DNA from 4 places in the Desulfothermus okinawensis JCM 13304 genome. Region 1 is predicted to be linked to each of the others. Evidence: riboswitches for the same ligand, from Rfam matches in the RefSeq annotation. Region 1 holds a riboswitch; each other region holds the start of a gene.
What was found. A riboswitch is a leader RNA that binds a small molecule or an ion and turns the genes downstream of it on or off. The one in region 1 is predicted to bind cobalamin.
Positions count from the first base shown of each region.

Region 2: it holds a riboswitch for cobalamin, as region 1 does, so the genes downstream of both, ACYQ0O_RS07990 (hypothetical protein) here and ACYQ0O_RS01905 (sirohydrochlorin cobaltochelatase) in region 1, are expected to answer to the same signal.
Region 3: it holds a riboswitch for cobalamin, as region 1 does, so the genes downstream of both, ACYQ0O_RS05625 (FecCD family ABC transporter permease) here and ACYQ0O_RS01905 (sirohydrochlorin cobaltochelatase) in region 1, are expected to answer to the same signal.
Region 4: it holds a riboswitch for cobalamin, as region 1 does, so the genes downstream of both, cbpB (peptide-modifying radical SAM enzyme CbpB) here and ACYQ0O_RS01905 (sirohydrochlorin cobaltochelatase) in region 1, are expected to answer to the same signal.

Region 1 is NZ_BAAIEW010000003.1:25,114-28,272, reverse strand. Features, by position in the region: gene ACYQ0O_RS01910 (TolB-like translocation protein) at 1-915, shown strand, start outside; gene ACYQ0O_RS01905 (sirohydrochlorin cobaltochelatase) at 950-1,924, opposite strand; cobalamin riboswitch at 2,050-2,330, opposite strand; gene ACYQ0O_RS01900 (TatD family hydrolase) at 2,432-3,159, shown strand, end outside.
Region 2 is NZ_BAAIEW010000017.1:55,782-58,940, forward strand. Features, by position in the region: gene ACYQ0O_RS07985 (ABC transporter substrate-binding protein) at 1-856, shown strand, start outside; cobalamin riboswitch at 849-1,130, shown strand; gene ACYQ0O_RS07990 (hypothetical protein) at 1,260-1,520, shown strand; gene ACYQ0O_RS07995 (TonB-dependent receptor plug domain-containing protein) at 1,574-3,159, shown strand, end outside.
Region 3 is NZ_BAAIEW010000011.1:18,773-21,931, reverse strand. Features, by position in the region: gene ACYQ0O_RS05630 (damage-control phosphatase ARMT1 family protein) at 27-887, opposite strand; cobalamin riboswitch at 1,043-1,326, shown strand; gene ACYQ0O_RS05625 (FecCD family ABC transporter permease) at 1,419-2,432, shown strand; gene ACYQ0O_RS05620 (ABC transporter ATP-binding protein) at 2,435-3,159, shown strand, end outside.
Region 4 is NZ_BAAIEW010000035.1:26,465-29,623, reverse strand. Features, by position in the region: tRNA gene ACYQ0O_RS12030 (tRNA-Asn) at 49-124, opposite strand; gene cbpB (peptide-modifying radical SAM enzyme CbpB) at 223-1,593, opposite strand; cobalamin riboswitch at 1,826-2,025, opposite strand; gene feoB (ferrous iron transport protein B) at 2,069-3,159, opposite strand, start outside.

The DNA.
Region 1 (3,159 bases):
AACAACCAGGAACTTAAAGAATATGACCTTGTTTTAAAGCCCCATTTCAGCCCAGATTCCAGACACATTGCCTATGCTGTTAAAATAAAAGACAAATACAGTGTTGTCATGGACGGAAAAATAGTTGGAGGTTCTTCTTATGATGAAGTAAAAGACATAGTGTTTAGTGCTGATTCAAAACACATTGCCTTTGTTGGAAGGATTAATAGGGATTTTTTTGCAGTTATAGACGGAAAAGAATCTAAAGCCTATCAATTTGTTGGGACCCCCATATTTTCATATAATGGTAAAAACATTGCCTTCATGGGTTATGAAGACAAAAAAATGTTTATTGTGTTAGATGGAAAACAAGGACCTAAATTGGATCAAATTGGAGTTTACTTCTTTTCAAAGGGAAGTGAGCTTTTTTATATGGGGGTTAGAGAAAAAAAAGGAGCTGTTTTTATAAATAATAAACCTCAAAAATTTTATGACTCAGTAGGCCTACCAGTGGTATCCAGTGATGGAAAACATGTAGCCTATAGGGCCAGAAAGGGAAAAAGGTGGTTTATTGTACTGGATGGAAAAGAAGGTAAAGGCTACGACTTTGTAAGGCGTCCTAAATTCTCTAATGATGGGAAACACCTGGCATACATTGCTGTGAAAAATAAGAAGTATTTTATAGTACTAGATGGTGTGGAGGGCAAAACATATACATGGACTGATTTTCCCTATTTTTCTAAAGATGGAAAGCACATAACCTATGTGGCAAGCAATGGTAAAAGTACGTTTATGGTAGTGGATGGAGTAGAGGCAAAAGAAAAATTTCTTGGATTTCTCAAGGGACTACCATTATTTTTTGAAAAAAACTGCGTAATTGGACAGGCAATCAGAATACCAGGACCCAAATTCTATGTAACGGAAGCATGTTTCTAAAGAATAGAGGGGAGTAAAATCTCCCCTCTATTCTTTAATCTAAATCAATCCCATTATCTTTTGCTGCTTGCCTTACATGTTCTACAATTATTTTTACTATCTCGGGATTCTCGCCCAGGCCTTTTATTACTGGATAGACTTTAATCCCTTTGGATTTAATCACAGATTTCCAGGAATCTTTATCATTTCCTGCCATGTCATTATTTGCATGGTCACCTGCCACCATCATAAGTGGCTTTAGCACCACCCTCTTTACCTTGCAGTGGACCAGTCCAGATACCACATCCTCTAAAGTAGGAAATCCTTCAACTGTACCAATGAATATCTTTACCCCAGGATACATCTGTCTCATCTTTTTTTGAAGCTGAGCATAGATACCTGTTGAGAAAAATTCATTTCCATGTCCCATATATACCAGGGCCGCGTGTTTTTTCTTCGCATACATAACATCATCCTTAAGGGCCTTTGCTGTCTTTTCAATATCTTCAATATAGTCGTGTTTTGGACCCCACATACCTGTTATTGGACGTCCAATAACCAATTTTTCAAAGGGCATATATTTTTTCTTTAGTGTCTTAATGGAATTTAGTCCATTTATATATGAACTTAGGTCCATAAACTCTTCACCTGCGTAGAAATGAGTTGGCTGAACAATAATTGTCCTATATCCCTCATCTTGCAAATCAGCAATGGTTGCAAGGGGACCCTTTACATGGAGTATATCACTTGGGATATCCTTTCTATTTTTCCATTTAGGATCGTTCTGCCTTTTATGCCAGATTTTTCTTATAATATTTGAAGTAAATGCCATTTTCACCTCAACAGAGGGAAAGTCCTTCTCTATTGCCTCCTTTACATTGATAAGAGACTTTAGCGCTTTGGGATACGTGGTACCAAATGCTGCAACCACGATTGCAGTTTTTGATTTTTGATTTTGCATAGCCATTCCCCTGCCCAGGATCAATGTTGATAAAATAATTGCTACAAATAAAACCCTTAAAAACCTCATGCCAGCTACCTCCTTTTAAAAGATAATTAAAAATAAAAAAACCCTTTAACTGGACACAAATCCAGTTAAAGGGTTGCACCCGAGTTTTCTTCACCCTTAAAGGCTAATCTGTCCCTGGCAGATTATGAAAAAAAATTATTGTGGCAGGTCTTCTGACTCCAGGATCATCCTACTCACTGCTCCTTCCCACCCCGCCACCTTTTCAAGTGAAGGACCTGCTATTTGCTAGTAGCAGTGTGTGAAGGTCAAAAACTTTTGTCTTCACCTACGTCCTTGCTTAAAAAGGTGGCGGGGAAGTGGCCATCTGCAGCTTTCGTCCCCTGTCACAGCGGCCGGGACCGTGCCAGATTTTCACTGGCTTCCCTTTTAAGCCCATAATTTGGGCACCACAAAATGGCTAATAATTTTTCATTTTCAAATAGTCAATAGTTTTATTTAAATATTATGATTTGACAATATTCTTAATTGGATTTTAGAATTCCCCATCAACTATAATGGAGGGATGAGATGATAGTTGCAATTGACTCCCATATGCATGGGGATATCTTGATAAAAAGAGACAGAGATTTCCCCCAAAAGTACTATTCCAACAATATTGGAGGTATTGTTTGGGCGTATAATGATAAAATCAAAGATATATCCCAATATGCCCAATACTGGGACTATTTAGCAAAAATCACAAGGAATATATCTAAAGTCAATTCTCCTTTTTTTTATAAAGTGGGAATACATCCCAGGACTATTTGCAGGGAATTGAAGGACAAACAGAATCTACCCACTGAAATAAAAAAGGCCCTAGAAAATAGCATGAAAGATCCTAAATGTCTTGGTATAGGAGAAATAGGTCTAGATGGATACGACCAAGACCAAGAAAAGATATTTATTGAACAACTAGATTGGTGCATAAACTATTTGCCAGAGAATAAAAGAATTGGGATTCATACACCGAGAAACAACAAATACGAGATTACCAAAAAAACTTTGGAAATCTTAAGTAATTATAATGCGCTTCACAAGCAAATAGTAATTGATCATGTTGAACTAAGTACCATTGAATTATTAAAAAATATCCATGTCCATATAGGAATTACCTTACAACAAGGAAAATCTAGTAAAGAAGATGTAGAATCCATAGTAAATATGAATCTCTACGACATAAACAAAATACTATTAAATAGTGATGGGGGACAAAAAATCTCCAAAGAATACATACAATTCGTCAAAGAAAATGGTCT
Region 2 (3,159 bases), on a different contig from region 1:
TCTAATGTTAATTTCAGGACATTGTGAACAAATAAAAGATATATCAGGGACTACTATAAAACTACCCTTTTATCCAAAAAGAATAGTATCCCTTGCTCCCAGTATAACAGAGTGTCTCTTTGCAATTGGTGCTGGAGATAGGGTAGTTGGTGTAACACAGTTTAGTAATTATCCACAAGAGGTAAAAAGATTACCAAAGGTAGGGTCATATATTTATCCAAGCATTGAAAAGATATTATCTCTAAAACCAGATCTAATTCTGGCAACTAAAGATGGGAATCCAAGGCACATAGTCTTAAAATTAAGGAATATTGGCATAAAGGTCTTTGTAGTAGATCCAAGGGATATTCACTCTTTATTTTCCACCATGCTTGTTCTGGGAAAACTAGTAGGATGCGAAAAAAAGGCCAAATCAACGGTGGACAGATTAAGAAAAGAAGTAGATAGTATCACACAAAAGGGAAAATTGTTTAAATATCCACCAAAGGTCTTTTTTCAAATAGGAATAGATCCCATGGTGACAGTTGGAAGGAATACATTAATAGATAATTTGATAAAGATAGCTGGAGGTAAAAACATCTTTGGGAGTTTTCATGGTTATCCCAGAATATCCGTTGAACAGGTAATTGGACTAAATCCAGATATTATCATAATAACTTCAATGGTCCATTCTGCTTCAAATTTAAATAGACTGAAAAGTCTCTGGGAAAAATATAAAGAGATTGATGCAGTTAAATACTCAAATGTGTTCGTGGTAAATTCAGATTTTTTTAATCGTCCCGCTCCAAGGGCGATTAAAGGACTAAAACTTTTGTCCATGATCTTTGAAAAGGCAGTAAATAAAATTAGCAATTAAAAATTGTTCAGGTGCCATTTAAGCTTAAAAGGGAATCCGGTGAGATTCCGGAACCGGCCCGCGGCTGTGATAAGGGGACGAAAGTTGCAAAAGGCCACTTTCCCCCGCCACCTTTTCAAGTGAAGGACTTGCTATTTGCAAGTAGCAGTATGTGAAGGTCAAAAACTTTTGGCTTCACCTATGTCCTTGCTTAAAAAGGTGGCGGGGAGAGGGAAGGCGCAGCGAGTAGGATGATCCTTTGAGTCAGAAGACCTGCCTGAACAATGAGATTTTTAAGTTCCTTCGGGGCAAGGGGCTTAAGACAAAAGTCTTTGGGGATAAAAACGGGAAATCCCTGAAGTCCTTAACTAATTAGGATTTCAGGGATTTTTTTATTTAAAAACCAGAAAAAGGAGGAATGGTTATGAAGACAGGAGTTATTTGTTATGTAAGGACAGACACAGAGAGATTGGATTTAGACCAGGTAAAAAATGAGTTAAAGAAGGTTTTTAAGGATGCAGACTTAATAGAAATTGCCCATTCTCCAGGGAGTGAAGAAGACATAATGAGGGCGTGGTGGCAGATGACCACCAAAGGCATGAAAAGAATTTTTCTCAGATTTGTTGAAATTGGAAGGGACATGGGAATCAAGTTTACTGGCAAAGAAATGAGATTATATGGTTAACAAAATTTATTTTACCCAGGTTTTGGCAAACTTGGGGTAGGAGGTAAGTAAAAATGAAAAAATGGATTTTTCTTGTTGGTATTTTAATCTTTACTGTTTCACAAAATTCATTTGCACAGCAAGGTAAATATTCTCTGGATACAGTGGTGGTAACTGCAAGTAGATACAAAGAATCTATAAAAGATACCCCTATGAATGTTGAGGTTATTGGACAAAAAGAGATAGAGGCATCATCTGCTAAAGATTTAGGGGAGCTTCTTGCTGAAAAAGGGATAGGCACAATTAGGGAGTATCCTGGTACTCTCACGTCAGTAGGGATCAGGGGTTTTAGGACAGATACACATGGAAATGATTTACTTGGGCATGTTCTGATCCTTTTGGATGGACGCCGTGCTGGAACAGGAAATGTTGCAAAGATCTTAACAAAAAATATTGAGAGAATTGAAATAATCAGGGGACCAGGGGCAGTACAATATGGCTCAGCAGGTATTGGTGGTGTTATAAATGTAATAACAAAAAGGGGAAAAGGAAAACCCCATGCATTTTTAGAAGGAACCCTTGGTAGCTTTAATTACCAGGATGGCACAGTGGGCTCTTCTGGAAAAATCAAGAACTTTGATTATTCATTTGCATACAGCAGGGGTAAGATGGATGATTATGACACAGCAGATAATGTAAAATATAAGAATACGGGGTATGATAAAAAAGAAGACTATTCCTTTAATGTGGGATATGAGTTTTTGCCAGGAAATAGAATTGGGGTTATTTATACAAAATTCGATACAGACAGGGCAGGTTCTCCTTCATATTTAAGTAAAAATGATTTAGACGATTATTCTGATAAGTCACTTAGTTCTGCTGATTTTATATATGAAGGAACACTTCCATCTCTGCCCATTTTCTGGAAAGTAAGATACTTTCAAGGGTATGATAAAAATAAATGGGTGGATCCTATTTTTAGTAATCCAGATGGTTGGGATGATGGTACCCCGTCTATTCAATACACAAAGCATAGAGGCGCACAGGCACAGATTACCCTAGACCTGGACAAATACACTCTTACCACTGGTTTTGATTGGGTTTATTACAAAATTGAATCCTCTTATTCACCAAAAGAGACAAAGTACAAAAATCCTGCAGGGTTTGTCCTGGCAAAAATAAAGTTACTAGATAATAGCCTTATTTTATCAGGTGGAGCCAGATACGACAAATATAAGGTAGAAATTGAAAAAGGAGAGGGTAAGGATAAAGACAAAACACATCTTTGCCCAACCATAGGAGCAGTATATCTACTTACTGACAATATAAAATTAAGGGCAAACTATGGACAAGGATATAGAATGCCCAGTGCCCAGCAACTGTCTTCAGATTATTATGTATGGGGAACACATTATAGGGGTAATCCAGATCTAGATCCAGAGAGGAGCTGGACTGCAGAAGGTGGTGTGGACACATCATTTGAGTTTTTGGATGCATCCTTTGGATATTTTTACACTTATTTTAAGGACAAAATAGAGACTAAATCAGATTATATAAATGGAGTAGTAACTTACGAAAATCATGGACAGGCAAAGATTCAGGGGATTGAGGGAAGCCTGGCTTTGTATATTGGAAAAATGTTTGATCTTCCTTTTCAAAT
Region 3 (3,159 bases), on a different contig from region 1:
ATAATATTTTCAGCAGGTAAATTTTTTTATTTATTTTTTATTGGCTGTGTCAAGACAAATGAGTTCAGTTTAACTTTTGCATGTGTTGCTATAACATCACATTTTGCCTTAAATAAGAAAAAGATGTTGTGTTCCACACTACTTAAACTCTCAAAATTCCCCTGACCTTTTGAAATAATTAAATCTGCATTCCAGAATTCTTCTAAAAATTCCTTTTTGCAGTCTTCTAAAATGGTGCCTGGGGCATCTGAGCCATTATCTATTATCCTGACAAGTTTATCTAAATTACAGAAATTAGCATCAGAGACAGTTGCATCGTTTATAATAGGTTTACCCCTTACAGCCAAAGTGATTTTATCAGGTCCTATTTCTTCGATAAACACCTTGTCAAATACTATTTCTCCAGCATTGTCAGCTAGATATAATATTTTTTTTGCTCTCACTATTTGATTTTTAAATAGTTCAAAATCTCCAATAACTGCTTCAGATAAGGCATTAAGTATGGATTGTTTTATTTCACCTGGGGTTATCTCATTTTTCACCCCAAGATCTATTACATTTCCAGCCATTGCAAGTCTCATGGCTGTATTTAATGGGTCCTGGGAATTATATACCATGGACTTTAGTTTGGGATAATTTTCAAGTGCCAGTTTGTTGTGTCTATCTTTTATTTCTTTGTATGGGTCAGGATTGTTGGTTATTTTTCTAATTAAGGCATGAATGTGTTTAGCTGTATATGGAGGTGGTTTTGACATATCTATCTGGCTTAATGTTAAAAGGACTTCACGCATTAAATGCTCCATAAGACCATCATCTATACCTATCATTTTCCCAACATCAAGGGCATGACGAACAAAGCAGGGAATGCAATCTAAATAGGTCTTCATCTTGTTTCTCCTTATCTAAAAATCAAGTTGATTTTTATACTAACCATGCTTATCCTTTGCAAGGAATTTATTTGGTTTAGACTAGGTTTATCATTTTAATAAGCTTGGGTTTAAGTTTTGCTTGAAGAATTTTATTATCTCTATTAATAGAAAATTCATCTGATGAACATTCAGGTGCCCATTTGGGCTTAAAAGGGAATCCCGTGAAAATCGGGAACGAACCCATCGCTGTGATAGGGGGACGAAAGCTGCAGTGGGCCACTTTCCCCCGCCACCTTTTCAAGTGAAGGACTTGCTATTTGCTAGTAGCAGTGTGTGAAGGTCAAAAACTTTTTGCTTCACCTACGTCCTTGCTTAAAAAGGTGGCGGGGAGGGGGGAAGGCGCAGTGAGTAGATTGATCCCTAGAGTCAGAAGACCTGCCTGAATGGAGCTGGATCTCGCCCTGGGAAGGTGAGCATCCTTAAAAAGACCTGGATGAAAATGGGACATCCTGGTTTGTCAAAGGATATAAGACAAACTGGGATTTTTTTATGAAAAAATTTTACTTCCAACTTGTTTTAGCAGCTTTTTTTCTTCTACTAACCCTGTTTTTTTCTCTATCCCAAGGATTTGTAAAGATTCCTTTCTTGGAAGTTGTAAAGATAATCTCTTCCAAACTTACAGGCATAACCTGTAAAAATATTTCCACTATCCACTATTCCATTATATGGGATGTAAGGCTTCCTCGCATAATATGTGCTGCCTTAGTTGGTGGGGCCCTGTCCATCTGTGGGGTTGTTTTTCAGGGGATACTATTAAATCCCCTTGCTGACCCATACACCCTTGGAATCTCTGCAGGGGCTGCATTTGGTGCATCTTTGGCCCTGTTATTTGGTATGAGTTTTTTGGGAATCTATACTGTACCTTTTTTCGCCTTTGTATTTGGTCTTGTTACACTCCTGGTGGTTATATACCTTTCATCCACCTCCAGCAGTGGGATATCTTCCAACAATCTTATCCTCTCAGGGGTTATAGTATCAGCAATACTTTCAGCAGGGATCAGTTTTTGTAAATACCTGGCACAGGAGAGGGTCTCAGTGATTGTATTTTGGCTACTTGGCAGTTTTGCCTCTTCAACCTGGACAAGTGGACTGCTTATATTGCTCTGTTTAATTGTCTCTTTTGCAGTATTTATATTTTACTTTAGGGATCTAAACCTGCTCAGCCTGGGCGGAAAAACTGCATCTTCAATGGGTGTGGACCCAAAAAAGGTGAGGATCTTACTACTTGTCTTTTCTTCTCTTTTAACAGGGGTTTGTGTTTCTTTTTCTGGGATAATAGGATTTGTGGGACTGCTTGTTCCCCATATGGTGAGGTCAGTAGTAGGTCCAAATCACCTGAAACTTCTGCCTGCATCCCTTATTGCCGGCGCAATAATGTTGACTCTGGCAGATACCTTGACAAGGGCGTATCTCCCCACTGAAGTCCCAATAGGCGTGTTAACAGCCCTGATTGGTGGTCCATTTTTTTGCTATATCTTTAGGAAAAAACAGGTGGGTTTTTGAAGGTGGATAGACAAATCTTAGAGGCAAAAGACATCTCTTTTTCATACAATAATGAACCAGTTTTAAAAGATATATCCCTTAAATTTTGCCAGGGGAAATTTTATGGTATTCTTGGGCCAAATGGAAGCGGTAAATCCACATTGCTTGATATATTAATGGGCTATAAATTCCCAGACAGGGGCAGGGTCCTTTTATATGGTAAGGAGATAAGATCTTTAAAAAAATCAGAAATAGCAAAAAGGATTTCATATGTACCCCAGAGTTTTAGTGTCAACTTTCCCTTTACTGTAGATGAGATAATAACCATGGGGAGATATCCCTATGTGAAGAGATTTTCCCTTCCATCTATAGAGGATATTGAAATTGTAAGGGAGGTGGAAAGGAAGGTGGATGTATTTGACCTTAGAAAAAAACTCATAACAGAGCTAAGTGGAGGTGAGAAACAACGTGTTATGATAGCAAGGGCCCTTGCCCAGGATACTCCAATCTTTCTTTTAGACGAACCAACTTCTAACCTGGACATAAAACACAGTTTGAAAATACTCTCTATATTTAAGAAAAATGTAATCTATAAAAGAAGTTGTGTAATATGTGTATTCCACAACATTAATGAGGCTACCTCTTTTTGTGATGAACTTATATTTTTAAAACAGGGAAAAGTTATTGAGTCTGGTCCTTCCAGCAAAGTAATTAGTGAAGATATTTTGAAAGAGGTGTTTGAGGTAGA
Region 4 (3,159 bases), on a different contig from region 1:
AGCCACCTAGAGACTCTCTCTAAGTGGCCTTAATTATTTTGCTTTTTCTGGCTCCCCGGGGCGGACTTGAACCGCCAACATGGTGATTAACAGTCACCCGCTCTGCCGCTTGAGCTACCGGGGATCAATGCAACGAGAGTTGATTATATTGATTTTCTTTTCCAAGTCAAGAACAAATTTTTTAGAAAAATTTGTAAATAGTGGTCCACAGCCTCATAATGTTTAAGCAAAATTATAAGTACATTCAGTTTCCTCTTCCCAGCCATCCCAGAGATAGGCGTTTTCCCTGCCAAGGGATATCACCTTAAAGGCATATCTAATAAGTCCTTCGTAGAAATTACAAAATGGTGCAACGGTGTTTAGATCTCCATTGAGCATATAGACCTCTGCTGGACAGGGAGCACCACAAAAATGTCTCACAGCACAGGATTTACATGGTTCTATCTTTTCAACCATTCTACTGGTCACCATCTTAATCTGGTCTCTTTTCAGGATATCAGATATGGAATCATCCTTTATGTTTCCCGCCTTAAACTCTGGTATGCCAATAAATTCACTACACGGGAAGATATCTCCATTGGCAGCCAGTGCAAAAAAACACCTTCCTCCACCACATGGAGATATATCACACATAAGTCTCCTACCAGTAGGTCCCAGGATTCCTGCAAGGATATTTGCGAAGTTGGCTACTACTACCTTTCTCCCTGAAGTTTCATAGAGCTCATAACTATAATCCAGTGCCTCTGTGATTTCCTTTAAAAACACCATGTCATCTGGTTTAGAGAGTCTTCCACCTTCCTGGGTACAACGAACGGGATTTAGCATGATCACTGGAACACTTAGATCAAAATAGAACTTAACCAGGTCCTTTAGCACTGACACATTGTATTTTGTAACAGTGGTAATCACATTGTATGCAGGATAATCTGATAGTTTTTCAATAACTTCAACTACCTTTTTAAACCCACCTTTTCCCGACCAACTCTTCCTTGTGGTATTGGCAAGCTCCTCCACTGGAGCGTCCAGGGATATACCAAGTCCAACCTGATTCTCCTTAATAAACCTAAGGTCCTCATCATTTAAAAGGGTCCCATTTGTCTGTATGCCAAAGAGAAAGTGGTCTTTGTATTTTGATATCCCCTCAAAAACAGCCTCTTTTGCCATCATTGGTTCAGCACCGTGGAATATCACCTGGGGTTTGGCCTCATCTCCAAGGACTTCTTTAAAAAAGGATAGGAGCTTTCCCAGATGGGAACAGACCTCTTCACCACTCATTGAAATGCCGTTTTTCCTCCTATCCCTGGGGAGATAGCAGTAGGTGCAGTCAAAATTACACCTATCTGTGGGGTTAAAGTAAACAGCAGATGGAGGCAGCTTGAACCTGAGATTCTCCATCTCCTCTTTGAACTCCTTCTCCTTTTTGAGGAAGTCCTCTGTAAGTCTCCCTCCAAGCACCTCTGGAAGCTCAGATGAATCTATAATTGCCCAGAATCCACTATCTCCTTCAACAACAGCAACCCTATCAGCTACCCCTATTTCCAGGACAGAAAATCTGGGACCATAACCGGTATTCACATATGTTGTTTTATTCATAAGCTACCACTTACCTATTTCTTGGCCTTTGGGGTCAAGAGGATATAGTGGGAAAGACCGGTATTTTTCCCTAGTTTTTTGCACCTGCGACGATAGGATATAACACTTTTCTTCATGGCTCATACCTCCTTTTTTTTGACCTTTTTTGCTGTGGACCACTATTTTTTGCCAAATAAAAAAGGGACCCAGGAAAACACATTTGTCTTCCCGGGTCCCTTTACCATCAGGACTCCGAAATATATATCCCCTAACAGGTCTTCTGGCTCTCGGATCATCAGTATGCCCCACGGCCTTCCCCCCAAGGTGGACCTTGAGAGTGACCGGACCAGGATAAACACCTGATCCCTAGGCAGGACAACCTCCCCGATTACAGCGGCGGGACCGCCACGGATTTTCACCGTGTTCCGAGATGTTAGGAGACATCTCTCATTTATTTTTTATCTGTCTAATAAAATTCCCAACAAAAGTCAATGGGCTAAAAAAACCTTATGCCTACTTGATAAATTAACACAGAGACCAAAAATGCAGTTATGGTATTAAAAGTCACGGAAAATACAGCCCATTTCCAATTTGATTCCTGGGCAATGGTAACAAGGGACACAAAACATGGAGCATAAATTAGGACAAAGACCATAAAACTTATGGCCTTGATATTATTCCAGTTTGGATCACTTGCTATCCTCTTTGATAAAGAAGAGGAGTTGTCCACATCAACTTCCCCTAAAGAATAAGCAGTTCCAAGGGTAGAAACAATTACCTCTTTGGCAGCAATACCCCCTAAAAGGGCAATATTACTCCTCCAGTCAAACCCGGCTATTTTTGTTACATTCTCCACCATTATACCCAATCTTCCTGCAAAGGAATTTATAAGTGATATCTTCTTCTTCTCTCCCTTTAATTTTTGTATTTGTTGTAAAATCTCATTTTTTTTCTCCTGGGTGATATCAGTTTTAGAGATCTCCATCTCTAAAATCTCCAGCTTCTTGTTAATGGGATCTATTAATTTTTTAGGAGGAGATGGAAAGCTCATACCTGCCCAAATTATAATAGAGATCAGTAAAATAACTGTTCCAGCCTTTCTCAAATATTGCCAGACCCTCTCCCATGTGTGGATAATAAGGCCCTTTAACGTTGGTAGCCTATAAGGTGGAAGTTCCATCACAAAGGGAGTGGATTCTCCTGGAATTACAGTGGTTCTAAATAACTTGGCTATAACAAGTGCCCATAGCCAGGAAAAAATGGTCAAAGCAAACATAATCTTGTCACCGCTTTTTGGGAAAAAAGCCCCAGCAAGGAGCAAAAAAACAGGGACCTTTGCTCCGCAGGAAAAAAATGGTGCCGTTAGAATAGTTGCTATCTTCTCCTTGGGTCCCCTGAGCGTCCTGGTGGCCATTATTCCTGGAACAGCACACCCTCCGGGAATTCCCCCGGAAATGATAAAGGGCATCACAGAATATCCGTGGAGACCAAATATCCTTAAAACCCTATCCAGCATATAGGCCATCCTGGCCATGTACCCACTGTCTTCTAAAAAGGCCAGTATGAAAAACATTATCATTATAAGAG